3 regions of the Candidatus Sodalis pierantonii str. SOPE genome follow, and region 3 is predicted to be linked to each of the others. Evidence: predicted binding sites of a transcription regulator. Region 3 holds the regulator's gene; each other region holds the start of a gene.

Region 1 (9,937 bases), 760 kb from region 3:
TTAAGCGAGGCCAGTAGCCGGGTCAAATTGGGCAGCCTACAACAGGCGCGTTATGACGCGCGTATCGATCAGATTAGGCAGTTGCAGCTGCGCTTCGCACAGTATGAGAAAGGCGCGCGCCGCTAAACCGCGCCCTACTGCGGGACACGCGGGTGGCGCGCCACACTGGCGACCAAGATAAGCGGCGTTCAGGGTTAAATCGCGTTAAAGCCTTAGAGATTCAAGATGGCTTTGACGAACGGAATGGTCAGTTTGCGCTGCGCGCGGATGGACGCATGATCCAGCTGATCCAGCGTCGCCGACAGCGTGCGCATATCCCTTTCCAATCGTTTTAGCAAAAAGCGGCTGACGTCTTCCGGCAACTCAAATCCACGCAGCTTCGCCCGCAGTTGCAGGGCCGCGCCCTTCTCTTCGTCAGAGAGCGGCTGCAAACGATAAATCTGCCCCCAATCCAAACGGGAGGCCAGGTCAGGCAAGCTGAGATTTAATTGGCGCGGCGGGCAATTGCCGCTAATGATAAGCCGGGTGCGCCCGGTTTCCTGAATGCGGTTATAGAGATTGAAAATCGCTATTTCCCACGGCGGATCGCCGACGATACACTCGATATTATCGATGGTCACCAGCGCTAATTGCTCCATTCCTTCCAGCACCTCAGGAACGAACCAGGTGCGTTTGTCCAGCGGCACATAGCCTACCGCCTGGGTGCGCGTCGACAGCGCCGCGCAGGCGGCGTGCAACAAATGGCTGCGGCCGCCCCCCTCGCGTGACCAAAAATAGAGGTAACTGCCGTGTTCGCGGGACAGCATTTCCTGGAGCGCCGCCAGCAGCGCGCCATTTTCGCCGGGATAAAAGCTGGCGAAGGTCTCGTCATCGGGTAGATAGAGCGATAAAGAAAGCTGCGCCGGCGTGTTCAGATGTACCTCTTGCGTTCTGGCAAAGATCTTTGCCAGTTTACCATAACTTTACCGCGCCGCGCGGACGGCGCGGCCGTCAGGAGGACATGCCTTCATCGGGCTCCAGGATTTTCTCTTCGCCGCGCAGCAGCGTGATAACGCGGAATATCAGGCTAAGCGCGATACCGACCACCGTTGCCAACGCCATACCTTTCAACTCGACGGCGCCCAGATGGAATTTGGCGCCGCTGACGCCGATAATCAGGATAACCGAGGTCAGAATCAGGTTTTGCACTTTGTTATAATCGACCTTCGACTCGATTAGCACCCGGATGCCGGAGGCGGCGATGACGCCGTACAACAGCAGCGACACGCCGCCCATCACCGGTACCGGCACCGCCTGGATCGCCGCCGCGAGCTTGCCGACGCAAGAAAGCGCGATCGCCAGAATCGCCGCCCCGCCAATGACCCAGGTGCTGTAAACGCGGGTTATCGCCATGACGCCGATATTTTCACCGTAAGTGGTGTTCGGCGTCGACCCAAAAAAGCCCGACAGCAGGGTTGACGCGCCGTTGGCGAACAGCGAGCGGTGCAGGCCCGGATCGCGCAATAAGTCGCGCTGCACAATATTGGCGGTCACCATCAGGTGCCCCACATGTTCGGCTATCACCACCAGCGCCGCCGGCAGGATAGTCAGAATAGCCATCCATTCAAAGCGCGGATGGTAAAACGTCGGCAGCGCGAACCAGGGGGCGGCGGCCACCGGCGAAAAATCCACGATACCGAACGCGGCGGATAGCACATAGCCCACCAGCACCCCGATGAGAATGGGGATGATGGCCAAAAACCCGCGGAACAATACCGACCCCAGCACCGTGACGCCGAGGGTGGCCATGGATATGACCACGGTGGTGGCGTCCACCGGCACATCGGCGCTAGGCCGCAGACCCGCCATATTGGCCGCGACACCGGCCAGCTCCAGGCCGATGACCGCCACTATCGCCCCCATCGCGGCGGGAGGAAAAATGACGTTGATCCAACCGGTTCCTGCCTTCTTGACGATAAGGCCCACCAGGCAAAACAGTGCGCCGCAGGCGATAAAGCCCCCCAGCGCCAGCTCATAGCCGAGCGGCAACAGCAGCAGCACCGGCGAAATAAAGGCGATGCTGGAGCCGAGATAGGCGGGAATTTTGCCCTTGCAGATAAACAGGTACAACAAGGTGCCGATACCGTTAAAGAGCAGGACAGTCCCGGGATTGATTTTAAATAAAATCGGCACCAGCACCGTGGCGCCAAACATGGCGAACAGGTGCTGCAAACTCAGCGGGATGGTTTTCAGCAGCGGCGGGCGTTCCGACACCCCGATGGCGCGACGGGTCATGGCGACTTTCCTCAGATTCAGGGTCAAAAAAAATCGACTCATTGGCCGGTTTAGGATTATTTGGTACCAAAGATTTTATCGCCCGCGTCACCCAGGCCCGGCATGATATAGCCTTTTTCGTTGAGTCCCTTATCGATAGCCGCAGTGTAAAGCTCCACGTCGGAGTGTGCTTTTTCCAGCGCCGCAATGCCCTCGGGCGCCGCCACCAGCACCAACACTTTGATACAGCGGCAGCCGGCCTTCTTCAAGAGATCGATGGTGGCGATCATCGAGCCGCCGGTCGCCAGCATCGGATCCACCACCAGCGCCATGCGTTCGTCGATACTTGATACCAGCTTATGGAAATAAGGCACGGGCGTCAGCGTCGTTTCGTCACGGTAGACGCCGACTACGCTGATGCGCGCGCTGGGAAGATTTTCCAGTACGCCATCCATCATGCCGAGGCCGGCGCGGAGGATAGGTACGACGGTGATTTTCTTTCCTTTGATTTGATCAATTTCAACCGGTCCGCACCAGCCTTCGATGGTTACCGTTTCGGTTTCCATATCGGCGGTGGCGACATAGGTCAACAGGCTCCCCACCTCCGACGCCAATTCGCGAAAGCGTTTGGTACTGATATCGTGAGCGCGCATCAACCCCAGCTTGTGTTTGACCAGCGGGTGCTTAACCTCAACGATCTTCATGTTATCTCTCCCCCAGGCTACTGAACGGCCAAAAAAATCGCGAGATTATAACCCCTTTTTCGCGCCGCACCATACGTATTTGCCTGATCAGGATCAAGCCTTATATGGAATTTACTATAGTCAACAAAAACGTCGACGCGAATGCAACAGCTCTCGCAAACGATTGCCCACGCTGTTAGAATTGGCGGCGCCCCATTCCAAGCAACAGTTTATCTCCGTGGAGATCTTGCAGTGACCGACAAAACCTCTCCCAGTTACAAAGACGCAGGTGTGGATATCGATGCCGGCAACGCATTGGTAGACCGCATTAAAGGTGTTGTGAAACAGACCAAACGTCCGGAAGTGATGGGCGGGCTGGGCGGCTTCGGTGCGCTGTGTGCGGTGCCGCAGAAATACCGCGAGCCGATTCTGGTTTCAGGCACCGACGGCGTCGGGACCAAACTGCGTCTGGCCATGGATTTAAAACGCCACGATACCATCGGCATCGATTTGGTGGCAATGTGCGTTAACGACCTGGTGGTTCAGGGCGCTGAACCCTTGTTTTTCCTCGATTATTATGCCACCGGCAAGCTGGACGTCGATACCGCGGCCGCGGTGATAACCGGTATTGCCGAGGGTTGCCGGCAGTCCGGCTGCGCGCTGGTCGGCGGTGAAATGGCGGAAATGCCGGGCATGTATCACGGTGAGGATTATGACGTCGCCGGCTTTTGCGTCGGCGTTGTGGAAAAAGCGGATATTATCGACGGCAGCAAAGTTCAGGCCGGCGATACCCTGCTGGCGCTGGCCTCAAGCGGCCCCCATTCCAACGGTTACTCGCTGGTGCGCAAGATTTTGTCCTTCAGCCAGACCGACCCCGAACAGACGCGGGTAGAGGGCAAATCGCTAGCGGATCACTTGCTGGCGTCGACGCGCATTTACGTTAAAGCGCTGCTTTCCCTTATCGAGCAGACCGAGGTACATGCGATCGCACATTTGACCGGCGGCGGCTTCTGGGAGAATATTCCGCGCGTTCTGCCGGCCGGTACCCAGGCGGTGATCGATGAAAACAGCTGGCAGTGGCCGGCGGTATTCCGCTGGCTACAGCAGGCCGGCAACGTCAGCCGCCATGAAATGTACCGTACCTTTAACTGCGGCGTCGGCATGGTTATCGCCGTCCCCGCGGCCAGCGCCAATCAGGCGCTCGGTATACTCGCCGGTCTGGGTGAAACCGCCTGGGTACTCGGCGAAATTCAGCCCGCCGACGGCGAGCAACAGGTGATTATCCGCTAATGAAACGCCTGGTTGTGCTGATCTCGGGTGAAGGCAGTAACCTCCAGGCGCTTATCGAGGCCTGCCAGCAGGGCAAAATCGCGGCGCGCATCGCCGCGGTCATCAGCCATCGCGCCGACGCCTACGGGCTGACGCGCGTCGCGGCCGCGGATATCGAGGCGAAGTCGCTCAATCCGGCGGATTTCGCCGGCCGTGAAGCGTTTGATTTGGCGCTCAGCGCCCTTATCGACCGCTACCGGCCGGAGGCTATCGTGCTCGCCGGTTATATGCGCATTCTGTCGACCGCCTTTGTCGCCCGCTACGCCGGCCGGATGCTCAACGTGCATCCCTCGTTGCTGCCGCGCTATCCCGGCTTACATACCCATCGCCAGGCGCTGGCCAACGGCGATGCCGAACACGGCACTTCCGTGCATTTCGTCACCGACGAACTGGACGGCGGCCCGGTGGTGCTACAGGCGCGGGTGCCGGTTTTTGCGGGAGACGATGAACAGATACTGGCGCAACGGGTAAAAGCCCAGGAACATGCCATTTATCCATTGGTCGTCGGCTGGCTGCTGGCGGGTCGGCTAACGCTGCGAGATAACGTCGCCTGGCTGGACGGCGCGCCCCTGCCGGCCGCCGGTTACGCCGCGGATTAACCGCTGGCCGGTGGGCGCAAACTGACAATCAAGACGTTACTCCCCTGTGCCACCGATGCTGTTACCACTCGGATGATTGGCGACAATTGAGAGGGGGGCAGCGCCTCATACTGGCGGGAGAAAATATAACTCCCTCCTCCTCTGACGCTCTGCGCCTGCGGCGTGGGCTCAACGGGCGCCTTGTGAGAATAGGGTTCCTGAGCAATGCGCAGCAGCAGCCATAGCGGCGCCATCGCTGTTTTGCCCTCTAGTCGCTGCGCCGCGACCGTTAACGTAGCCGGCCGGTGATGTACTCCTCGGTTTTGCGCTGCGTCGGCGCGGTAAATAGCCGGTCGGTGGCGGCAAACTCCACCAGCGTTCCCTGATGGAAAAAGGCGGTATCGTCGGAAACGCGCGCCGCCTGTTGCATGTTATGCGTCACCAGCACCAAGGTAAAATGCGCCTTCAGTGATATCATTAGCTCTTCGATGGTCAGCGTGGAGATGGGATCCAGCGCCGACGTTGGCTCATCCAGCAACAATACTTCCGGCTCAATGGCGATCGCGTGGGCGATCACCAGCCGCTGCTGTTGTCCGGTGGACAACTTGAACGCGTTTTCCCGCAGGCGGTCTTTAACCTCATGCCACAGCGCCGCCGCACGCAGCGCCCGCTCCGCCGCTTCATCCAGCAGCCTGCGATCGCCGATGCCCAATAGCCGCAGGCCGTAGAGGACGTTGTCATAAATCGATTTGGGAAACGGATTGGGCCGCTGAAAGACCATGCCCACCCGCCGGCGCAGGGCCACCACTTCCTGTGCGTCCTCATAGATATCCTGCCCCAGTAAACGCACCGCGCCGCTGATGTGACAATCGTCGCTCAGATCGTTCATGCGGTTAAAACAGCGCAGCAGCGTGGATTTACCGCATCCGGAAGGGCCGATCAGCGCGGTAATCCGCCCTTTGGCCATGCGTAGCGATATATCGTCGAGGACCAGCCGATTGCCGTAGCGCACCCGAAGATGTTCGGTTTCCAGCGCCGCCGACGGCGTATCCTGTTCCAGCGCGGCGGCCGCACCGTTAAAGGGTAAAGGGGGGACTCGGGACATCACAGCCTGTTCTCCATCATAACGTTAACGCGCGATACTTTTCACGCAGCCGGTGGCGCAGGCCCATTGCGGCCAGATTCAGCGATACGACGATGACAATTAGCAGCAGCGCGGTGGCGAACGCCATCGGTTGCACCGCATCGCTGTCCTGGCTTTGAAACGCCAAATCGTATATTTGATAACCGAGATGCATAAATTGCCTTTCGGGGTGCAGGAAAGGAAATGTCCCGCCCAGGGGAAGCTTCGGTGCCGATTTGATGACGCCTACCAGCATCAGCGGCGCGGTTTCCCCCGCCGCGCGCGCCACCGCCAGAATCAGCCCGGTCATCATCGCCGGCGCCGCGCCGGGTAAGACAACCCGCCATATCGTTTCAGCTTGAGTCGCGCCGAGCGCCAGCGTCAGCGCGGCCCACAGTAATCCGGGGGTGCCGAAGGTCGGTGCCGGCAAGGTGTCGGCATAAAAGAGTTTATCCAGCGAGCCGCCGACCGCATAGACGAAAAACCCCAGGCCGAAAATACCGTAGACAATTGACGGCACGCCGGCCAAGTTGCCCACCGCGATACGAATAGGCCGGGTCAGCCAGTGTCGAGCCGCATATTCATGCAGGTAGATAGCCGCCATAACCCCAAGGGGCATGACGATCACCGACATCAGTATCACCAGCAGCAGCGTGCCGGCCATCGCCGGAAAGACCCCGTTGCCCTCCCGCACGGGGTCATTCAGGCTAACGAAACGCCAGGTCTGCGCGGCCAGATGCCGCAGTTTTTGCCTCAGGCTCATCGCGTTGGGATACCAGAGGCTGTCGATATCGCTTAGCGGGATCACCTGACGCTGTCCCTGCGCATCGGCCAGCACCAGTTGCACGCGCCCCCGCTCCCGTTCGATAGCGGCCAGTTGTTCGCTCAATGCCTCATAGGCCGTTTGCCGTTCATTTTGCGCCGCCTGCTGGGTGGCCCGCTGCTGCTCGCTGGGCACGCCTTGCCGATGCAGTTGCAACGATTGCTGCTGTTCCACCTGGGCGGCCAGGCGGCGCTGAGCCGCAGCCGCTGTTCCAACGCGGCAGACATCGAAGCGGCGGTCAGCGGCTGCCCGTCCTCAACGCATGCCCGCTAGATAGCCGTAAAGCCGCGCACCGTTTCGGCGCTGTACCACCAGCACATCGGCCGGCAAACGGCTGGCGCGCACCTGCGCCGCCGGCAAACGATAGCTGTCCTCAGGGCGATTGCCGGTGCGAATAAGCCATATTCCCTGGTCCATCGGCACACCGGCCGTCGGTACAGGCGGCCGCTGCACGCCGACGCGCTCGCCCAAAAGCACGCCAGGTGGGCTGATTAGTTCAAAAAGATAGGCTGCGGCCACAGCAGCCGTAGCGACTGGCCGGTAAGCATCGCCAGCATCGCCAGCATCGCCAGTAAACTCAGGCTCACCGCCCCAGAGGTTAACCAAACCCACGGCCGGCCGGAATGCCACCATGCCTTCATTCGTCACCTCCACCAGACTGACGATAGCGGCGCCGCAGCCGTAAACGCAACAGCTCCGCGACGCTATTTATGATGAAGGTAAAGACCAGCAATAGAAGCGCGCTGAGGAACAGCACCCGGTAGTGCTCCGTGCCGCGCAGCGCTTCAGGTATCTCGATGGCGATATTGGCCGCCAACGCGCGCAGCCCCTGCAACACGCTACCGTCGACGCGCGGCAGGTTGCCGCTGGCCATCAGCACGATCATCGTCTCGCCCATGGCCCGACCCAGCGTCAACATAAAGGCCGAGATCAACCCGGCGCTGGCCGCCGGCAGCGTCACTCCCATCAGCGTCTGCCAGGGGGTTGCCCCCAGCGCCAGCGACCCCTGGATCAAACGGGCCGGTACGCCGAACAGCGCCTCTTCGGCGAGGGTAAACATTAATGGAATCAGCGCGAAGCCCATCGCGATCCCCACCACCTGAGCGTTAAGCGGATTATAATGTTCGCCCAACGTCTGGGAGAGCGGCATACCGAACAATAGGCGCTCCAGCGGCGGCACGAGGGTAAAACAGCCCCACAACGCCAGCGCGAGAAGCGACAGCAGACAAAGACATTCTACGCCGACGGGCCATCGGCGACGCCAGCGCGGCGGCCAGCCAGGTAGGCCACGGCAAGCACGAGCAGCGGCAACAACGTCGGCAGCAGCATAATGCCGCCGAGCGCGCCGGCCAAATGCGGCGCGAGCCACAGGCCGGCGATGACGCCGACGATCACGCTCGGCACCGCGCCCATAATCTCCATGGCCGGCTTTATCCAGCGGCGCAGTCCGGCAGACATGAACCAAGCGCTATACATGGCGGCGGCCAGCGCCAAGGGGGTAGCGAACAGCATGGCGCAAAAAGCGGCTTTCAGCGTTCCAACCGCCAACGGCATCAGGCTGAATTTCCCCGCGGCAAAACTGTCGCCGGCCGGCGTGGACTGCCATACCCACGCCGGCGCTGGGTAACCGGGATACCAGATTTTTTCGGTCAGCGTGCGCCAATTCATGTCAGGCGCGCCGAGCGACAGGGCCCACACGCGCCATTCGGCGGAACCGGCACGCATGAGCGCCTCCCCCCACGGCGACAGCGCCAGAGGCGGCGCCGAGTCACCATCAGCAGAGTCCGGCGGTGCCGCCCCGGCAAGCCCATCGCCGCGCGCTGACAGCGGCGAACTTGCCGCAGGCAATCCCTGGTCCGGGGGTGTCATGCCCGGTATCGTCAGACGACCGCGCGGATGCGCATCGCGCACGCTAAACAAGGTTAACGTCCCGGCAGAGTCGAGTACGGCAAAGGCCTCCCCGGCGCGCCGGCGCCAGAAACCGCGGCCCGGTATCGCCGGCGACGTCAAACCACAGCGACAGATGGCCGGCGCCGTTGCGCACCAACAACGCGCCCTCCGCCAGCAAGTATGAACAGCGATAGCGGACCGGCCGTGGCCAGCGCCACCTGTTGGCGTAGTCTGGCGCCGCCGGCGTCAAGCCGCCAGATGCTGAGCTGGCTACCGGAAAGCACATAGAGCAGATGCCCATCGGGTGAAAGCAGCAGCCGATCCACCTCTTGGCCGGGCGACGTCAGATATAGACGCTGCACCGCCCCAGCGCCGACCGCCGCGCTCGTAGTCGAGTTTAGAGCCGAGGCCGCGCTTGGGGTCGGGGTCGCGCTCGAGTTCGATGTATAGTTCAGCACCACAACGGATCCGTCCGCAAGCTGTGCCGCCGCGACCGCCCGATCCGCGTCGGGATAGGCCAACGCGATCCGGCGCAGTGTCCCGTGCTCCGTTCAACGAGCGCGTGATCCCCTGCCCCGCGCGGTCAATAGCCCAGGCCCAGCCGGCGTTGGCGTCGATGCCCAGCGTTAAGAGCGCGCTCTCCGCCTTGGCGTCATCACGAGACCACGCCGAGGTGGGAGACGACGAGGGCGGTACGCCGGAAGGCGGCACCGGCGCGGCAGTAGGCGCCCCCCCGTGCAGCGGAAAGCGACACTTGCGCAGCGGCGAGAGGCACCCGTGCAGGGGAAGGCGGCTCCGGCGCAGCTAAAGATAATGGCGGCTCAACGCTCGCCGCCGGCGAGGAATAGGCGGCCAGATCCGTGACGACACCAACGGCCAGCGCGCGGAATAACGGTAGCACCACCCACAGCAGATAACAAAAAATCAGCAATAGGGCTAAGAGCACCAGCAAACCGCCGCCGCTCACCGCAATGCGCGTCAGTCGATCGATGACACGACGCGACGCCGCGGTGCAGATGTGAGAAATCCTTTTTGGGCTCATAGACCTCGGTTAGCCAGCGACCAGAAGGGCGGTCCAAACAATGGGAAAAGCCTATGTTGCCTGTAAGAAAATAAGATAACAATCTTCGGCGGGGGTTTGTGGGTTATGTTGGACTTTGTCGCTCGGGAGACGATAATAGCTTAACGCAGGATTTTCCCTTCCTGAACAGATCAATGGAGTGGAAATGGGTCAGAAAAAGCTCTATATAGAGAAAGA
Region 2 (9,937 bases), 1.8 Mb from region 3:
ATGCGGGAAAATCAGGTCCGAACCGCCGCCGTGGATGTCAAAATGATGGCCAAGCTGCCGGCTGTTCATGGCCGAACACTCAATGTGCCAGCCAGGCCGGCCGTCGCCCCACGGCGATGGCCAACTCGGCTCGCCGGGCTTCGACATTTTCCACAGTACGAAGTCCATGGGGTTGCGTTTTACTTCGGCGACTTCGACGCGAGCGCCGGCCTGGAGCTGCGCCAGATCCTGGCGAGACAACAGGCCATAATCGCTGTCGCTGTCCACGGCGAACATCACATCACCGTTGGTGGCCACATAGGCATGTTCTCTGGCGAGAAGCTGCCCCACTAGTTCAATAATCACGTCCATATAGTACGTGGCGCGCGGTTCATGATCGGGACGCAAAATATTCAGCTGATCGAAATCGAGATGCATCTCTTGGATCATGCGATCGGTAAACTGATGAAAGGGCTCACCGTTTTCCGCGGCGCGGCGGATAATTTTATCTTCAATATCGGTAATATTGCGGACATAATTGACCTCATAACCACGATAGCGCAGATAGCGGGTAACGACGTCAAAGGCGACGAAAGTGCGCCCATGGCCGATGTGGCAGAGGTCATACACGGTAATGCCGCACACATACATACCGACTTTACCGACATGGATAGGTTTAAATTCCTCTTTTTGGCGTGTCAGGGTGTTAAAAATCTTTAGCATCGAAAATCATTCCATGTGTCTGCGGATTGCGCATGTAGAGCGGCCAGCGGTAAAGGTCAATAAACCTAACGGGGTATTGAACCCTGAAGCCGCAGCTATTGCAAGGGTATGCCCGGAATTCCCCGCGCTTGACGCGGTGCTGTCATTCGGCGGACGGAGGGAAACGGGGGACGATGCTGACTCTATGCCAGAGTTATGCTATAAAACCCCTCTGCCCGTACACTTTGTATGAATGCAATTCATCAGACTTTCAGGACATTAAATATGGTTACTTTACATACCAATCACGGCGATATCGTTATCAAAACCTTTGCGGAAAAAGCGCCGTTAACCGTTGAGAATTTCCTCAATTATTGCCGCAGCGGGTTTTATGACAACACCATTTTCCGTCGCGTGATTAATGGTTTCATGATCCAGGGCGGCGGCTTTGTCCCCGGTATGGAACATAAGGCGACCCAGGCGCCGGTAAAAAACGAAGCCAATAATGGTCTGAAAAACAATCGCGGTACGCTGGCGATGGCCCGTACCAACGATCCGCATTCTGCCACCGCGCAATTTTTTATCAACGTGGTGGATAATGACTTCCTGAATTTCCGTTCTGAGCGTCCCGACGGCTGGGAATATTGTGTCTTCGCCGAAGTGACCGAGGGTCTGGACGTGGTGGATAAAATCAAAGGCGTCGCGACCGGCCGCAGCGGGATGCACCAGGATGTACCGAAAGACGACGTCATCATTACCCATGTGACGATCGCGGAGTAACCTTAGCCGCATGTCAACGCTGTTCGTCGCGGATATTCATCTTTGCGCACAAGAGCCGGCGATTACCGCCGGTTTTCTGCATTTTCTACGTACCCGCGCCCGCGCCGCGCAAGCATTGTATATTCTTGGCGACCTGTTTGAGGTGTGGATAGGCGATGATGATCCCAATCCGCTGCATCACGAGATCGCCGTCGCACTACGGGCGCTGGGTCAACGCGGTATTCCCTGCTATTTCATTCACGGTAATCGTGATTTCCTGCTTGGCCAGCGCTACGCCAGCGCCTGCGGTATGACGCTGCTGCCCGCGCAGCAGGTTATGCAGCTTGACGGGCTTCGGGTGGTGATATTGCATGGCGACACGCTGTGTACCGACGATAGCGATTATCAGCGTTTTCGCCGCCGGGTGCATCAACGCTGGCTGCAGCGGCTGTTTCTGTCGCAGCCGCTGCGGCTGCGGCTGCGCATCGCCGACAGGATGCGCGCCAATAGTCTCCATGCCAACTCCGGGAAAACCGCCGATATCATGGACGTCAACGCGCAGGCGGTCATGACGGTGCTGGCGCACACCGGCGCGACGGTGATGATCCATGGCCATACCCACCGGCCGGCGATACATGAGCTGCCGGGGGAGCGCCGTCGCGCGGTGCTTGGCGCCTGGCACCTCCAGGGGTCGGCCATTGAGGTCACGGCCAAGGGCGTCACGCTGCACGAGTTCCCTTTTGGCGGTTGAGATTTGGCGCGCACCCGGCGTCATCTTTTCGAACACGAGAGGCGCTTATCCCCTCAGCGCAGCCACCGGCACCCTCTGCCGCCAGGGTTTCCCGCTCAACCGGGGGGCTCGTAGGGCGCCAGGCCACCTCTGCACAGGTCTATAAGGTTGCCACCAGCATAAACTCTTCCACCACCAGCGCCATCTCTTCCGACCAGTGGCCGGCACGTTCAAAAAACGCCCGGTGGGTTTCACGCCAGTAGGCCAGGCTAAGATCGCCCTCGCCTTCTTTGGCCGCCATTTCCGCCGTGACGTCGCAAAAACGCAGCAGACGCAAGGCGGTGGTACGGATAACCGCCAGCGGACGCTCCCGGCCATTGAGGATCACGCTGTAGTCGCCAATGCGCGGGGAGCTGGCATCCTGTTGGTAGGCCTGCAGCGAGCAGCAGGTGGCGGTTTTTATGCCCCCTACCACGAGTGCGCCCAACTCGTCGGCCATTTGCGGGCTATCGCCGAAGGCCCAATATGCCGCGCCCGGGTAGGTTACCGTAAGCGGCGCGCTTTCCTTTGGTGTGGTTTCCATCGCTGATATCCCGTTGAGCCCCGCCAGCGCCGGCCAGGGCAAGCTATTCAGTTAAAGCAACATTTCGGTGCAGTATAATCCGCACAGCGCATTTTTTCCTTCGCCGCGCACGCCGCCGGTGGCTACGCAACCGTTTTCCTCTACCGGGACCCATGATATGCTCTACGCCCGGTTAGCCAGGCCGCAGGGTCTGTTAAGAAAAACGACATTATGACCACAGGAGCACGACGCGTATGCATTCCAACCACGCCACGGCAAAGATCGCGATTGTCATGGGTTCCCAAAGCGATTGGAGCACCCTGCAATTTGCCGCGGAAATTCTCACCGCGCTAAACGTTCCCTTTGAGGCGGAAATTGTTTCAGCCCACCGTACCCCTGATAAGTTATTCCGCTTCGCCGAGCAGGCGGCCGACAACGGTTATGCGGTGATTATCGCCGGCGCGGGCGGCGCGGCGCATTTGCCGGGCATGCTGGCGGCCAAGACGCTGGTACCGGTACTCGGGGTGCCGGTTCAAAGCGCGGCGCTGAGCGGCGTGGACAGTCTCTATTCCATTGTACAAATGCCGCGCGGTATTCCGGTCGGCACCTTGGCCATCGGCAAAGCCGGCGCCGCCAACGCCGCCCTGCTGGCCGCCCAAATTTTAGCGCTGCATGACGCGGCGCTGGCCAATCGCCTGAGCCAGTGGCGCCAACGGCAAACCGATGAGGTCCTGAGCCATCCCGATCCAAGGGAACAGGCATGAGGCCGGTCTGCGTACTGGGCAACGGCCAGTTGGGTCGTATGCTGCGGCAAGCCGGCGAGCCGCTGGGTATCGCGGTGTACCCGGTCGAGCTGGACGCCGAGCCCAAATCGGTGCCTTTCGGCCAAAGCGTCATCACCGCCGAAATCGAGCGCTGGCCGGAAACCGCCCTCACCCGCGAATTGGCGCGTCACCCCGGCTTCGTTAATCGCGATATTTTCCCCAGGCTGGCCGACCGGCTGACGCAAAAGCAGCTGCTGGACCAGTTGCGTCTGGCCACCGCCCCCTGGGCGCCGCTGGCGGGTGCCGCCCAATGGCCGGAGGTGTTTGTTTCCTTCGGCAATTTGGCCATTGTGAAACGCCGGGTGGGCGGCTATGACGGTCGCGGCCAATGGCGGCTCCATCCGGGCGAAGAGGCCACCCTACCGCAGGAGTGCTACGGCAGTTGCATCGTCGAGCAGGGCATCGCCTTCGATGGGGAAGTATCGCTGGTCGGCGCCCGATCCGCCGATGGTGCCCAGGTCTTTTATCCGCTGACCCATAATTTCCATCAGGAAGGTATTCTGCGCGCCAGCGTCATCTTTCCCTCTCCGGATAGCGGCCTGCAACAGCAGGCGGAAAATATGCTCGGCGCTATCCTGCATGAGCTGGACTATGTCGGCGTGATGGCGATGGAGTGCTTTATTGGCGGCGATCGGCTGCTTATCAATGAACTGGCGCCGCGGGTGCATAACAGCGGCCACTGGACGCAAAATGGCGCTTCCATTAGTCAATTTGAACTGCATTTACGCGCTATTCTGGCGCTGCCGCTACCGGTACCGGTCGTCAGCGCGCCCGCGGCCATGGTGAATATTATAGGCAGCGACGTTAATATCGATTGGCTGGCGGACTCGCTAGTGCATTTGCACTGGTACGAAAAAGAGGTGCGCGCGGGGCGCAAGGTCGGACATCTGAATCTTACCCATCCTGATAGCGTGACACTCAGCCGCAGCCTGCAGTGGTTAGCAACGCTACTGCCGGCGGAATACCAACACGGGATCGACTGGGCAAGGCAGAAACTGGCCGGTTGAGATTGAGCAGGCGCGGCTCGCACTGTCCACAACATTGCCAACGAATTGCCCCCCTGCGCTGACACCGGGCTGACCGGCGCAGGAGCCGGTGCGTGCCGGACAGGGGCTGCCTTAGGCGCCCACCGCCTGTAGCGCGCCGTTGAGGGTGGCGCTGGGGCACATGGCTTTGCTGGTCAGCGCGGGATCCGGATGATAATAGCCGCCGATATCCACCGCGTTACCCTGCACCTGATTCAGCTCCGACACAATTTTCTGCTCATTATCAGCCAACGTGCGCGCGAGCTCGGTGAACTGCTGCTTTAACGCCGTGTCCTCGTTCTGCTCCGCCAGCGCCTGCGCCCAGAACAGCGCTAGATAGAAGTGACTGCCGCGGTTGTCGAGCTCACCGACTTTACGGGAAGGGGATTTGTTAGCGTCGAGGAACTTGCCGGTTGCCTGATTCAGCGTTTTCGCCAGCACTTTGGCCTTGCTGTTGCCGGCGGCGATACCGACGTGCTCCAGCGAGGCGGCCAGCGCCAGGAATTCCCCCAGCGAATCCCAGCGCAGGTGGTTTTCCTGCACAAACTGTTGAACGTGTTTGGGGGCGGAACCGCCGGCGCCGGTTTCAAACAGGCCGCCGCCCGCCATCAAAGGCACGATGGAGAGCATTTTGGCGCTGGTACCCAGCTCCATAATCGGGAAGAGATCCGTTAAATAATCGCGCAGCACGTTGCCGGTGACCGAAATAGTGTCCTTGCCCGCGCGGATCCGCTCGATGGAAAAACGCGTGGCGTCGACCGGGGACAGGATACGGATATCCAGCCCGCGGGTATCATTCTCCTGCAAATAACGCTGCACTTTCTCAATCATGCGCGCATCGTGCGCACGGGCCGGATCGAGCCAGAATACCGCCGGCGTATTGGATTCACGGACGCGGTTGACCGCCAGCTTCACCCAATCCTGAATCGGCGCATCTTTAGCCTGGCACATGCGCCAAATATCGCCCGCCTCTACCGGATGGGCCAGCAGCACGTTGCCCGCCTCATCGGCGACCTGCACCACTCCGTCGGCGGGGATCTGGAAGGTCTTGTCATGAGAGCCGTATTCTTCGGCCTTTTGCGCCATCAACCCCACGTTGGGCACGCTGCCCATGGTCTTGGGATCAAAAGCGCCATGCTGCTTGCAATCTTCAATTACCGCCTGGTAAACGCCGGCATAGCAGCAGTCTGGAATGATGGCCTTGGTATCATGCAGTTGACCATCGGGCCCCCACATTTTGCCGGAATCGCGGATCATTGACGGCATCGACGCATCCACGATAACATCGCTAGGCACATGCAAGTTGGTAATGCCTTTGTCGGAATTCACCATGGCAAGCGATGGCCGCTCGGCATACAGCGCCTTGATGGCTTGTGTGATTTCCGTCTGTTCAGCGGCGGGCAATTCTTTGATTTTGGCGTATAAGTCGCCAATACCGTTGTTGGCGTCGAAACCCAGCGTTTTCAGTTTATCGTTATAGCGGGCCAGCACCTCTTTATAGAATTCAGACACCACGATACCGAACATAATCGGATCGGACACCTTCATCATAGTCGCTTTCAAATGCAGCGACAGCAGCACGCCCTGCCGTTTGGCATCGGTGATCTGCTGCGCGATAAAGCTGCTCAACGCCTTTTTGCTCATGACCGCGGCGTCGATGATTTCGCCGGCGTTCACCGCCGTTTTGGCTTTCAAAACCTGCTTGGCGCCATCGCGGCCTACGAGAGTGATACTGACGTTACCATCGCGTTCAATCAGCGCCGATTTCTCGCTGCCGTAGAAATCGCCCTCGTGCATATGGACAACGTGGGATTGAGACGATGCCGACCATTCTCCCATGCGGTGCGGGTGTTTGCGGGCGTAATTCTTCACCGACAGCGGCGCGCGGCGATCGGAGTTGCCTTCGCGCAGAACTGGGTTAACCGCGCTACCTTTGATTTTGTCGTAGCGGGCCTTGGCCTCCTCTTTTTGCGCATCCGTGTTCGGCTCGTCAACGTAATCCGGCACCGCATAGCCCTGCGTTTGCAGCTCTTTGATGGCGGCTTTCAGCTGCGGCAGCGAGGCGCTGATATTCGGCAGCTTGATGATATTGGCTTCGGGCGTCACCATCAGTTGGCCCAGCTCCGCCAGGTGATCCGACAAGCGCTGATCCGATTGCAGATGTTCGGGGAAATTGGCGAGAATGCGGCCCGCCAGCGAGATATCGCGGGTTTCGACGGCGATCCCCAGGGATTGGGTGAACGCACGGATGATCGGCAGCAGCGAGTAGGTCGCCAGCACTGGGGCTTCATCGGTGAGCGTATAGATAATCTTGGACGTCGTAGTCATTTATTACGTTAACTCCTCTCTCTCTCATAGCGATTGCAACTATCGTGAAGAGTGCCGAACCGTTGCGTTCACCGTTGACACCCGTTGGGAGCATAAGCGGAAACGCGGGTTTTCCGGATAACACTGCCTGGTGCTAAGTGGGCAGAGTGGATCTGCGAAGTGGCTGAGATATCTGGCTGATAACCTCTGCGTTGTTGGCGGACCTATTTACATTGTAGTGTGACGCCAGGCCGTTACTGTGCAGCAGGAGTCCGGGCCCTGTCAACCCGGTTGTCACTATGCTGATTATCTTTTGTTGCATTAATGTTCCCATTTTGTAAACAATTGCATCCAATCCTGTCCCAGCCGTCCCTTTCTTTGCACCAGACGGGCGCCAAGCACGGTCCCCAGCAGTGATAACAGCAGCATACCCCCGAGGGGCAGCTCCCACCACAAATAAGGATCCGGTCGGACGGGGAAATCGAATACCCGCCGCTGCAACAGCATCAGCGCCGCCTCGGCGCCGATCGCGGCCACCGCGCCCGCAACTAGCCCGAGTAAGGCAAATTCATTCCACAACGTCCAGCGCAGCAGTTTGCGGCTAGCGCCTAATGTCCGGTAGACCACCAATTCCTGCTGGCGCTGACGCATGCCGACCTGCACTTGCGCCATCAGCAACAGCCCGCCGCACATCAGCACCAGAATGACCATGATTTCCAGCGCCCGGCTTACCTGTTGCAGTACCTGCCCTACCTGCCGCAGCATGGCGCCGATATTCAACAGGCTCAGCGTGGGGAACTGACGTGTAAGCGCCGTCACCAGCTGCTCGTTTCCATCATAACGAAAGCTGGTCAGCCAGGTTTGCGGCTGTCCTTCCATCCCTCCGGGCGGAAAGATGAAGAAAAAATTCGGCCGCAGACTCTCCCAATCCACCTGGCGCAGGCTGGATACCGTGGCGCTAAACGACAGGGTATCGCCGGTGAATGTCAACCGATCGCCGATACCGACCCCCAGATCTTTCGCCACACCTTGCTCCATTGATACTTCGCCCGCGCGCGGCGGCCAATGGCCTGCCAACAGCGGATTATGATCGAGCAAGTCGCGCAGCCAGGTCAGGTTGAGTTCCCGGTTAACCGTGGGGCCGCCCGGATCGTCGGGCTTGATGATGTCGGTCGCGCTTCGATCGTTGATGGCGGTCAGCCGGGCGCGCACCATCGGATAGAATACGCCGGGCGTCACACCGCACTGCCGCAGGAAGCGATTGACGGTGTCCACCTGCTCATCGGTCATATTCAACAGGAAATAGTTAGGGCTTTCCGGCGGTAGTTGCTGCTGCCATCGTTGCAACAGGTCGCCGCGCATCACCAACAGCAGGCCCAGCAGCATAAACGACAAAGAAAACGCCGCCAGCTGACTCTGCGTCACCCAGGGCTGGCGCAGCAGGCGATTGACCGCCAGCCGCAGGGTCAGCCGGCGCAGCGTCAACCGCCGCAATAGCAGCAGCGCCCCCCACCCCACGACGGCCAACAGCAGCGCCCGCACCGCCATACCGGCTACCACCGACCAGAGCAGCGGGCTTGGCCCCACCAACCACAGCAGGAGCCCCAGCAGCAGCGCCAGCACCGCCGGCAGATAATAGCGCAGTGGCCAAACGGTCGATAACACATCGCGGCGCAGGACGCGCAGCGGGCGGGTGGCCAGCAGTTGGCGATAGGGGCGCACCCCAACCAGCAGGGAAATGACCACCAGCGATCCCATCGACCAGAGCCAGGGCCACACGCCGGCGGGGGGTAGCGTAGCCGGCAACACCGGCGCTAACAGTTTTATCAGCACCGCCTCGAACGCCAGCCCCGCCAGCGCGCCACAGACGACCGAGAAGGCCAGCAGCGCCAACCACTGGCCGATTATGAGCTTTATCAGCGACAGCCGGCCGGCGCCCAGGGTTTTTAGCACCGCCACCAGCTCAGCGCGGCTGCGGCAGTAGTGTCCCACCGCCACCGCAGCCACCGACAAGAGCAGCGTCAACAGCTCCGAAAGCAGCAGAAAATATTGTGAACGCTCCATGGAGCGATTCAGGGCACCGCTCGACTCCTCTGGACCGTTCCAGCGTTGATCGGCTTTTAACTGCTGCGTCAGCCAGTTCTCGAAACGTTGGAGCTCTTCAGGCTCGCCGGCGAACACGGTAACGCCAAGTGACCCGGCCGCCGGGCTGCACGGCGCCGGTTTTCTCCACGTCGGCGGTGTTGATGATAATGCCGGAAGCGGTTTGAAACGGATTGAAACCGCTGTCCGGTTCGCGCAGCACTTCCCCCGCCACCCGCAACGTCGCGTCGCCCACCTCCAGCGAATCGCCCGTCTTCAGTCCCAGCAGCGCCAGCAACCGCGGCGCGACCAGAGCCTCTCCCGCCCCCGGGCGCAGATTGGCCGGCCAGGTGATCAACTCGCCATACAGCGGGTAGTTGCCGTCGGCGGCTTTGACCCTGGCCAGTTGCGCCGCGTCGCCGGCGAACGTCATGTTCATAAACGTCAGTTGGCGGCTGAGCGTCAGTCCGTCAGCCTTGGCCTGCGAGAGCCAGCGTTCATCCACCGACCGCGCCGCGCGCAGCACCCGATCGGCCGCCAGGAATTCGCGGCTTTGCTGGTTAAGCCCTTTTTCCATCCGATCGCTCAGGTTACCCAGCGCCAGCACGCAGGCCACCGACAGGGTAAGCGCCAGCCAGACGATCAGCATGGAGGGGGTTCGCCATTCGCGCCAGAACCAGCTTGCTATCATGCCACTTCCTCCAGCCGGCCGTCCTGCAAACGCAGACGGCGTTCACAGCGCGCGGCCAGTTGCCTGTCGTGCGTCACCAGAATCAGGGTAGTGGCGAAATCCCGGTTCAGGCTGAACAGCTGATCGGCAATGCGATCGCCGGTGGCGCGGTCCAGATTGCCGGTCGGCTCGTCGGCGAATAAAATCTGCGGCCGGCCGCTGAACGCGCGCGCGCCAGCGCGACCCGCTGCTGCTCGCCGCCGGAGAGCTAGGCGGGCAAATGGGACAAACGTTGCC
Region 3 (9,937 bases):
GGGCCGTGACCGGATAGATGGCCCCCAGCAGCGTTTCCTCCCGCGCGCCCGTGACGGCGGGAAGATTGCCCGGCAACCCGGACAAAGTCCGAAACACCAGCCAGGCGAAGGCCAGCGCTTCCATATCATCGCCGCTCACGCCGAATTTATCGGTAGAGCTGACCTCAATGCCCGGCAGCAGCGCCGACAGACGATGCATAACCAGCGGATTGCGCGCGCCGCCGCCGCAGACCAGCACATGTTCACAGCCGCCGCACAACAGTACCTGCTGCGCGATGGTCTGCGCGGTCAGCTCCGCCAGCGTCGCCTGCACATCCTGGGCGGGAATCGGGCCGAGACGCGCCAGATGGCGCTCCAACCAGCCGAGATTGAAATACTCCCTGCCGGTACTTTTCGGCGCCGGGCGCAGAAAGTACCCGTCGGCCAAAAGATGCTGCAACAGCCCCTGATGAACTTGCCCGCTGCTCCCCCATCGGCCGTCCTGGTCATAAGGCGCTTTACGGTGCCGCCAGGTCCAGGCGTCTAGCAGTATATTGCCAGGGCCGGTGTCATAGCCGCGGATCGGCTGGCCCGGCAGCAGCAACGACAGATTGGCGATACCGCCGATGTTCAACACCATGCGCCGTTCCTGGGGATGCGCCAGCAGCACCCCCTGGCCGCCCAGCGCCATATCGCACCGGCGAAAATCACCCACGGTAGTGATATCGGTCATGGCGGCAATGCGGTTATTATCCCCGATTTGCAGGGTACAGGGGGCGGCGCCGTCCGGCTCATGCCAAACGGTTTGGCCGTGACAAGCGATAGCCGTCACCTCGTGCGGCGCCACGCCGGTCTGCCGCAATAAACTTAGCGCCGCCTCGGCGAACAAAATGCCAAGCCGGGTGTCCAATTGTCCGAACTGCGAAAGGGTTACCGCCTGGCCCTGGCACATCACCAGGATCTGCTTGTTTGATGGGCAACGGGATCGGATGGCAATAGCGGGCCTGCTGCGCCACGGTATGCTCATCGATCGCTGCCAGCACCACATCAATACCGTCCAGGCTAGTGCCGGACATAATGCCTATATATCGGCCGGTTCTCATTTCACTCCCTCTCCCTTGTGCGGGAATTCGACAGATTAAGGGTAAGTTACCCAGCTTTACGGCAGGAGGCCATGAAAATTCACGCAAAACGCCAGGTTTATACTGATTAAGGAATTATATGACATGAGCTTAGTGTCATAACAATTTAATTAATCAACCATCTTTATTCGTTTATTCGCAGTTTATCTTTTTTTCGATATAATTGTCTGTAGTCTCTGCGCGTTACAGGGCAGTTCGATCCCCTACGCCGGCGCATGAAGTTTTAATCGATTATCCGCTTCTGTCCGGGGTTGCCTCGCAGAACGGCATGTTAACTGGAGTTTTTTATGATGAAACGTTTGATCGTGGTGGCACTGGCCGGTATGGCGCTGGCGGGTTGCGCCAATAACAGCACGCTGTCCGGCGATGTTTATTCCGCCTCTGAGGCCAAACAGGTTCAAAGCGTGACGTACGGTACCCTGGTCGGGGTACGGCCGGTGCAGATTCAGGGCGGTGAAGACTCCAATGTCATAGGCGCTATCGGCGGCGCGGTACTGGGCGGGTTCTTAGGGAATACCGTCGGGGGCGGCAGCGGCCGCAGCCTGGCCACCGCGGCGGGCGCCGTCGCCGGCGGCGTGGCCGGTTCAAACGTCGAAGGCGCGGTAAACCGGACCCAGGGCGTGGAGCTTGAAGTGCGTAAAGACGACGGCAACACCATTATGGTGGTGCAAAAACAGGGCAATACCCGCTTCAGCGTGGGACAACGCGTGGCGCTAGCCAGCAACGGCCGCACCATCACCGTTTCACCGCGTTAATCCCACGATTGCGCTCAACAAAAAACCGGCCCTGGGGCCGATTTTTTTGCTCACGTCAGTGCCGTGGACGTAACGCATCAAGACTTGTTATATAGCTCCAGAATATTTTTTTCCAGTTTGGCAATCATATTGCTCAGCAACTGAATCTCCTCCTGGCTAATGCCATTGAGAATTTCATCTCGAGTGCTGTCGATAACATTGTTCACTTCTTTGATAATAGGGTCAGCAGATTCGGTCAGTTTGATCCGCTTCGCCCGGCGGTCATTGGCGCAGGTGTGCCGAGTGATAAGCCCTTTTTCTTCGAGCTGATCCAGCGTCCGCACCAACGATGGCTGTTCGATGCCGATAGCCTTCGCCAGTTGAATCTGAGACTGCTCAGGGGGTAACTGGCAAATATTATGTAAAGTGATCCAATGCGTCTGTGTGAGTTCTAAAGGCTTTAAGCGGTGGTCAATTAAAGCGCGCCATACTCGAACAAGTCGCGCCAAATCTGATCCTAATGGCGATTCCAATTCTCTCTCCTTATAATTAAGCTGATTAAGCTTGCTCCCTGGATTCCCCATCCATCCTAATGGGTGGATGAGCAAATTACAAATATATATACCCATAACCTAAGCATTATGTAGAGATCGATGTAAGCGGCATATTCTTCCTTAATAAAAGTTGGACGTCACACACACGCGCCGTTTGCGACGTACTTTCCCGATCGGGTCGGGAAACGCGGCGTTCTGCCCCCACTGATTCCCTTGTGGTTTAAACGCGCTGGCAGACAGTCAGGGTCTCCCCGCAGAAGCCAGCGTAGCCGGCTTTCACGCTGACGGGCCGGACGGTTTATTCATAACTGTAACACTATTATTGCCACATATGTAGTTTATTGTTAATTTAAGTTAAATGAAGATATAACAAATATCAACATCCCATGTATTCAGTAGCATATTATAATTTAAATATATAAGTAGCTATTTAATATATTAGAAATTATTGTGGAGAAACCACAGTTTCATGGCTATTTTTTAACTAATCATCACCAAAATCTGATGTTATTTCCCCTGCGTTAAATTGTTTTCTCCTTTCAGGAAATACTCCTTCCGCTTGGCTATTGTCGCCCGACAACAAAGGATTATCCATACCGCGTCGGGCCGAAAACCATTTATTATCTCTTCGCGTTAGGTTTTATTTCGGATGGCGGTATTCGAGGGTTATCCCCTTTTGTCGTACGGACATCGCCGGCGGCCGTTTTGCCGCGACCAGACCATAGCCCCCGCGCCAGACAACCTACGCGACCTGGCGCTGCCGCCCGGCAACCTCCCCGCCGGGACAAACATAATGCGCTATGCTACACCCGATAGCGACGGCATACTTAATCGCGAGCTCAAGACCGCTAATCCAGACAAGCGCATCGACCCGGCGGGCTTAAGGCACCGGTGCGTCTAGCGCTCGGATCCGGCACCGCGGCGGTTAAAACAAGGAGGGTTGTTCCGGCGCGTCCGACGGCGGTTCGTGCCCGGCGGCCGCGGCAATAGCCGCGGGCATCCGACTGGCACACTCCGCGGCAGGGATTGGGCAGGCTGAAAAATTCAAGTTGTTCCGCCACACGTCTTCCTCTCGCCTATAATTATAATATTGAAGACGGCATTGTCTTCGCTGGCAAGTTATTTTTTACCGAGCGTACCGGCAATCTGTGCTAACGGGCGGCATTGAACCGATTTCACCCCGCAGGCTATACTGAAGCCTCTTCACTTAACACGGCCGCACCGATCGTGATGGCTCAAGAGGACATTATGCGTTTATTACATACCATGCTGCGGGTAGGCGATTTACAACGCTCCATCGATTTTTACACCAAAACCCTTGAAATGCTATTACTGCGCACCAGCGAAAATCCGGAATACAAATATACGTTGGAGTTCGTGGGGTATACCGACGAGAGCGACGGCGCGGTCATCGAGCTGACCTATAATTGGGGCGTGGAGAGTTACGATTTGGGCAGCGCCTATGGCCATATCGCCTTGGGCGTGGACAATGCGGCCGCCGCCTGCGAACGCATTCGCCAGGCCGGTGGCAAAGTAACCCGCGAAGCCGGGCCGGTGAAAGGCGGAACTACCATTATCGCCTTTATTGAAGATCCGGACGGTTATAAAATCGAACTGATTGAAAACAAACACGCCGGTCAAGGCGTCGGCAATTAAGCAGCGTACGCGCGGCCGGGACCTGCGGGTTCACAGCCGGTATTCCGCGCCGCGCGGGCATAACTCGCCATGCAAGCCGCGCCAAAATTTGCCATAATGGCAGCTGAATTCGCTGAACATAAGAACTGGCATGGTTGAAATAGACGATCTGAACACCCTCCGCGCCCGCTTTCGCGGCTTTTATCCCGTTGTCATTGATGTGGAAACCGCGGGATTCAACGCCGGGACCGATGCCCTGCTAGAAATCGCTGCCGTCACCCTGAAAATGGATAATGACGGCTGGCTGCACGCCGACAACACCCTGCACTTCCACGTCGACCCTTTCCCCGGCGCGCTGCTGCAGCCGGAAGCGCTGGCCTTTAACGGTATCGATCCGCACAACCCCCTGCGCGGCGCAGTGACCGAATATGAAGCCTTGCATGAAATCTTCAAACTGGTACGTAAAGGAATTAAAGATCAGGACTGCAACCGCGCCATTATAGTCGCCCACAATGCGGCTTTTGATTACAGCTTTTTCATGGCCGCCGCCGGTCGCGCCGGCCTGAAACGCAACCCTTTCCATCCCTTCGCCACCTTTGATACGGCGGCGCTCAGCGGGCTGGTGCTCGGCCAGACCGTGCTGGCGAAAGCCTGTAGCGCCGCCGGCATTGCCTTTGACAACGGTGAAGCGCATTCGGCGCTCTATGACACCGAACGTACCGCGACCCTGTTTTGTGAATTGGTCAATCGCTGGAAACGTCTGGGCGGCTGGCCGGTCGCGCTACCCGCCACGGGTGACGCCGAAGAAGAGGCTTGCGCCGCGCAGGATCGCGCCAACCCCACTATCGATCTGTAAACGCTGCCACGCCGCGGGCCGTCTGCGCGGCCAATGACAGGGCTTTAGCGCTTGCAGGGCACACCACCTGCCCGTCCCCGGGGCGCCCTGGCGCTTGAGATGTTGCCTAGCGAATGCCGCAGGGCATGCCGGGCGGCGATGACGCCCGTACTGCCCCGCGCCCGGCACGCTGAGACGCAAAAAAAACCACCCGCTGTGCCTTGGGTGGTTTTTGGTGCGATAGCGCCGAGGCGGTCTCTCGGCCGCGGCGCGTTAGCGCCGGACAGCATCGGGGCTGCGCGCTGTACTGCGCACATTCCTCCCGTTACTGCGCGTTATCCGCTTGCGAATTGTATTTTACCGCCGTTTCTTTAATCAGCGGCTGCAGCTCGCCGCGCTGGTACATTTCAATGACAATGTCGCAGCCGCCGATAAGCTCGCCGTCCACCCACAGCTGCGGGAAGGTCGGCCAGTTGGCGAATTTTGGCAGTTCAGCGCGGATATCCGGATTGGTTAGCACATCGACATAGGCAAAACGCTCACCGCTGGCGGACAGCGCCTGTACCGCCTGGGCGGAAAAACCGCAGCCCGGTAATTTAGGCGAGCCCTTCATGTACAGAAGAATCGGATTCTCGGCGATCTGTTGCTGAATTTTTTCGATAGTCGTGGTCATTGTCTCGCTTCCTTAAGCCAGTGGCTGGCTTTTATTTATCATACATCGGGTCTGACGTAATTCACTATTCTAACGATTCCGGGGGGAACATTTAAATGCTTTTTTCACGTTAGCCCCGCCGGCGGGCTTCAGCCGCCCCGGCCGTGATACAACGGGCGCGAACGCCGGGTCTGCCCTTGCGGCGGCGAAGATTTGCGACTAGGGCGTTTAACGGGCCGTAAAACCGTTGCTTTTTACGGCTGCACGCGCGCAAAAATGCCGCATCACGCATGTTATTCACGTTTATTCACAATCTGTAGGAAAATACGGATGCATTAGAACCGCAAATAGCTTAAATTCAGCTGAGCCGTCATTTTCTCCCGACCTTGGGCCACAGAGGATAGCGTTTATGCTTTACGCTTTTTGTGCTGCTGTTTACCCAGCTCTTTCTCAATCTCGCGCACGCCGCGCCGAATGCGGGAGTCAATGCCGATCAACGTAAATCGCAGGCCAGCGCGGCGAAAACCGATGACCGACGCAAGCGCAAGCCCGTTAAACTGCAAAAAAAGACCCGCAGCACCGAGAGCGAGCATCTGGGTAATCCCAAGTTAAAATCTGCCGTGGTGAAACCCCGCAAGGCCGTCGCCACCAAAACGCCCCCCCCCCGACGCAGCGCCAACCGTCGTCGTGAAGGTGGGCAAAAGCCCCATTACGTCTTCCCGCCGCCAACGTGAAAATACTCGTCTGGCGCATAACCAGGCCGCCGGCAAAGGGCTGAAGAAAGCCTATGGACGCCATCGCGGCGGCGCGCGAGCCCGGACCGCGGCCATTGCGGCAGACGCTCAACCATTGCGCATGAGCGAAAGCCACAAGGTTCGCTACCAGCACGCTAAATTAACGGCGATGGCCAAACAGATGTCGCAGGTGGGTAAGCCCTATCGTTGGGGCGGTAAATCGCCGACCACCGGTTTCGATTGCAGCGGGTTGATTTACTACGCCTATAAAGACTTAATCCGCGTGCCGCTGCCGCGTACCGCGAATGAAATGTACCACTTGCGGGATGCTGCGCCGGTAAAAAAGAGCGAGTTGGAAAGCGGCGATCTGGTCTTTTTCCGCATCCGCATCCGCAACACGGCGGATCATGTCGGGGTTTATCTGGGCAATGGCCGTTTCATTCAGTCACCCCGCACCGGGCGTGACATCCGTATCAGCTACCTGAGCGAAGATTATTGGCAGGATCATTATGTCGGCGCCCGCCGCGTGATGACGCCTACCACCATTCGCTGACGGCCACGCGCGACAGCCTCTCCCCCTTGCCGTCGCAGCGCGGGTCTTAAGGGGCCTTTTGACGCCCCCGCCAGCTCACCGTGCCGATCCGCGCGTCGTTACTAGGCCGCAAATCAATCCCCCGCCCTTAGAAGTGGTTTAGGGATGATAAAAAAAAGGGCCTGGAGCCCTTTTTACCGTCTGGGTGATGTTCGGCCCGGCGCCAAACGCGATCAATCCAATACGGTGGTAAAGCTGAAGATAATGATGACCAACAGCGAAAAGACGGTAGTCGTTAACGACCAAGCAAAATCGCGGCTCATGATATTTCCTTTTAACGCTTCTGCGTCAGGTGGCTAAGTTAGTCGGTATTCGTTCTCTATCTTGCCATAGCCGTGGCCAAAAAGCATGTCCCGTCGGCGGCTCAACGCATATAACGCTTTCACTTTCTCGACAAGATCGAGGAAAATTGCCTTTTGTTGGCAGGCAAACGATTCACATAGCATTATCCCCTACTGCCGAGGGATCCAGGAGTAGTTTAGAGATGGCAACCATAAAAGATGTAGCCAAACACGCGGGGGTATCAACGACCACGGTTTCCCATGTGATTAATAAAACCCGCTTCGTGGCGCCGGAGACCAAACGCGCCGTATGGGACGCCATCAAACAGCTCAGCTATTCCCCCAGCGCGGTGGCGCGCAGCCTGAAGGTCAACCGCACCAAATCCATCGGTCTGTTGGCCAGCACCAGCGAAGCCCCCTATTTCGCCGAGATAATTGAATCCATAGAGCTTCACTGTTTTGCCAAACGCTACACCCTTATCCTGTGCAATTCCCACAACGAAACATCGAAACAGCAGGCCTATTTGCAAATGCTGGCGCAAAAGCGGGTCGATGGGCTGCTGGTGATGTGCGTTGAATACCCCGAAGCCCTGCTGCGGCTATTGGAAGAATATCGCCATATTCCCATGGTGGTGATGGATTGGGGTGAGGTGCGCGGCGATTTTACCGATACCATCGTCGATAATGCCTTTGCCGGCGGTTATATGGCCACCCGCTATTTACTCGATCGCGGCCACCGGGATATTGGCGCCATTCCCGGCCAGCTGGCGCGCAACACCGGCGGCGGACGCCACCGCGGTTATCTTCATGCGTTAAAAGAGGCCGATATTCTGCCCAACCAGGCCTGGATCGTTCAAGGTGATTTCGAACCGGCTTCCGGTTATCGCGCCATGCAACATATTCTGGCCCAGTCTCACCGTCCCAGCGCGATATTTTGCGGCGGCGGCGAGATGGCGATGGGCGCATTGTGCGCCATCCACGAGCATGGGCTGCGCGTACCGCAAGACATTTCACTGATAGGCTACGATAATGTCAGCCACTCACGGTATTTCACCCCCGCGCTTACCACGGTGGATCAGCCCAAGGCCGTATTGGGGGAATCCGCGCTGACCATGCTGCTTGATAGGATCATCAGCAAGCGGGAAGCCGCGCAGACAATTGAGGTCCATCCCACCCTGGTGGAGCGCTGTTCGGTGGCCGATGACCCCTACCATAACCGCTAATCTTGTGCCGTCGTTGGCTGAGGCCCCGTGTTTGCGGCGGCGTTGGCCATTATGCACGGCGTTTTACGCGCTACGTGGCCGCGCAAATTTCCCCGCGACGCAGAAATGAATAATAACTCTTTAGGCGCACTAACTCTTTGAGGAGTGTGACTGTTTCCCAAAGTTATCATTAACTTAGGCTATTATTCCTATTGCTGTTTTTGGAGTTGTCTAAAGCCGGATGCAGGCTTATACTCAATTACGTTAACAATTATAACGAGTTGTTTATTCATTTTGCTTTAGGGACGTGATGTTTACTCATGCATGCTTTTTCGTGCAAAGCAGCCGGTTTAACAACCATTCTGAGTTTCTATTCCTCTGTTAATTTGTCGTATCAGACACCACGGCTTACCGTGGATTCTTATAAAAGCTCGCAGGCAGCGCCTGGCTCTTCCTGACGAGGTATTTTTAGAAGAAAGGTGATGGAGAAGCTATGAGTTCCTCGTGTGTTGAAGACCTGAGCTTTCAGGATAACGCTTGGTATCGCATCGTCCATGAATTACTCGCTGAAGCCGACATTGAAATCAATGGTCCATTCGATATTCACGTCAACAACCCGGATTTTTTTAAGCGCGTACTACAGGACGGTTCACTGGGTTTAGGTGAAAGTTACATGGATGGCTGGTGGGATTGCGAACGGCTGGATATGTTTTTTCAGCGTGCGTTGCGCAGCGGACTGGAAAATAAGCTTCCCCATCATTTAAAAGATACCCTACGCGTCGCCGCGGCGCGCCTGACTAATCTCCAATCGCGCAAAAGGGCCTGGATCGTCGGTAAAGAACATTACGATTTAGGCAATGATCTCTTCTCGCTCATGCTCGATCCGTATATGCAATATTCCTGTGGTTATTGGCCTCATGCCGCCAGCCTTGAGCAGGCCCAGCAAAATAAACTGGAAATGATTTGCCAAAAACTGCAATTGCAGCCGGGGATGTCGGTTGCGGCTGGGGCGGTCTGGCGAATTATGCGGAACAACATTATGGCGTTAAAGTCCACGGCGTCACCATCTCGACCGAGCAGCAAAAGCTGGCGCAAACGCGTTGCGCAGGACAAGATGTCACGATTTTGTTGCAGGATTATCGCGATTTAAATTTGCAGTTCGATCGCATTGTCTCGGTAGGGATGTTCGAGCACGTGGGGCCGAAAAACTACCCAACCTATTTCGATGTGGTGGCCCGTAATTTGAAACCCGACGGCCTGCTTTTGCTGCACACCATCGGCACGAACCGGACCGATATGAATGTGGATCCATGGATCAACAGATATATCTTCCCGAACGGCTGCCTGCCGTCCGTACGGCATATCGTCGATGCCAGCGAGCCTCATTTCGTCATGGAAGACTGGCATAATTTCGGCGCGGATTATGATCGCACGCTCATGGCCTGGCATGAACTCTTCATCGCCGCCTGGCCGACGTTGCAGGGCAATTATTCCGAACGTTTTTACCGCATGTTTGTATACTACTTACAGGCCTGCGCCGGCGCGTTCCGCGCCCGCAATATCCAGCTATGGCAGGTTCTGTTCAGCCCTCGGGGCG

The links. The regulator PurR, encoded in region 3, represses purine synthesis genes. The targets are predictions, from matches to a motif close to CANGCAAACGTTTGCNTG.
Region 1: a site for PurR is predicted at 3,110-3,127, ahead of purM (phosphoribosylformylglycinamidine cyclo-ligase). Genes of this name have one in related genera too.
Region 2: a site for PurR is predicted at 2,877-2,894, ahead of purE (5-(carboxyamino)imidazole ribonucleotide mutase). Genes of this name have one in related genera too.

What each region holds. Positions count from the first base shown of each region.
Region 1 is NZ_CP006568.1:3,246,339-3,256,275, forward strand. Features, by position in the region: gene bepA (beta-barrel assembly-enhancing protease) at 1-126, shown strand, start outside; gene hda (DnaA inactivator Hda) at 213-914, opposite strand; gene uraA (uracil permease) at 991-2,274, opposite strand; gene upp (uracil phosphoribosyltransferase) at 2,331-2,957, opposite strand; gene purM (phosphoribosylformylglycinamidine cyclo-ligase) at 3,189-4,226, shown strand; gene purN (phosphoribosylglycinamide formyltransferase) at 4,226-4,864, shown strand; gene pstB (phosphate ABC transporter ATP-binding protein PstB) at 5,133-5,948, opposite strand; partial or broken gene SOPEG_RS16365 (PstA family ABC transporter permease) at 5,965-6,981, opposite strand; gene SOPEG_RS27770 (hypothetical protein) at 7,045-7,266, opposite strand; gene SOPEG_RS28370 (hypothetical protein) at 7,281-7,430, opposite strand; partial or broken gene SOPEG_RS30965 (ABC transporter permease subunit) at 7,427-7,912, opposite strand; gene SOPEG_RS30970 (hypothetical protein) at 8,026-8,514, opposite strand; gene SOPEG_RS27775 (hypothetical protein) at 8,796-9,041, opposite strand; gene SOPEG_RS16380 (hypothetical protein) at 9,335-9,721, opposite strand; gene ppk1 (polyphosphate kinase 1) at 9,906-9,937, shown strand, end outside.
Region 2 is NZ_CP006568.1:4,292,091-4,302,027, forward strand. Features, by position in the region: gene cysS (cysteine--tRNA ligase) at 1-702, opposite strand, end outside; gene ppiB (peptidylprolyl isomerase B) at 967-1,461, shown strand; gene SOPEG_RS21275 (UDP-2,3-diacylglucosamine diphosphatase) at 1,472-2,191, shown strand; gene SOPEG_RS21280 (ASCH domain-containing protein) at 2,331-2,753, opposite strand; gene purE (5-(carboxyamino)imidazole ribonucleotide mutase) at 2,987-3,496, shown strand; gene purK (5-(carboxyamino)imidazole ribonucleotide synthase) at 3,493-4,563, shown strand; gene SOPEG_RS21295 (NADP-dependent isocitrate dehydrogenase) at 4,675-6,909, opposite strand; partial or broken gene ybbP (putative ABC transporter permease subunit YbbP) at 7,210-9,661, opposite strand; partial or broken gene SOPEG_RS21305 (ATP-binding cassette domain-containing protein) at 9,658-9,937, opposite strand, start outside.
Region 3 is NZ_CP006568.1:2,485,443-2,495,379, forward strand. Features, by position in the region: partial or broken gene anmK (anhydro-N-acetylmuramic acid kinase) at 1-1,082, opposite strand, end outside; gene slyB (outer membrane lipoprotein SlyB) at 1,409-1,876, shown strand; gene slyA (transcriptional regulator SlyA) at 1,954-2,388, opposite strand; partial or broken gene SOPEG_RS29595 (DUF1289 domain-containing protein) at 3,387-3,470, opposite strand; gene gloA (lactoylglutathione lyase) at 3,658-4,065, shown strand; gene rnt (ribonuclease T) at 4,196-4,900, shown strand; gene SOPEG_RS12690 (Grx4 family monothiol glutaredoxin) at 5,205-5,552, opposite strand; partial or broken gene SOPEG_RS28805 (C40 family peptidase) at 5,957-6,818, shown strand; gene cydH (cytochrome bd-I oxidase subunit CydH) at 7,031-7,120, opposite strand; gene purR (HTH-type transcriptional repressor PurR) at 7,342-8,361, shown strand; partial or broken gene cfa (cyclopropane fatty acyl phospholipid synthase) at 8,834-9,937, shown strand, end outside.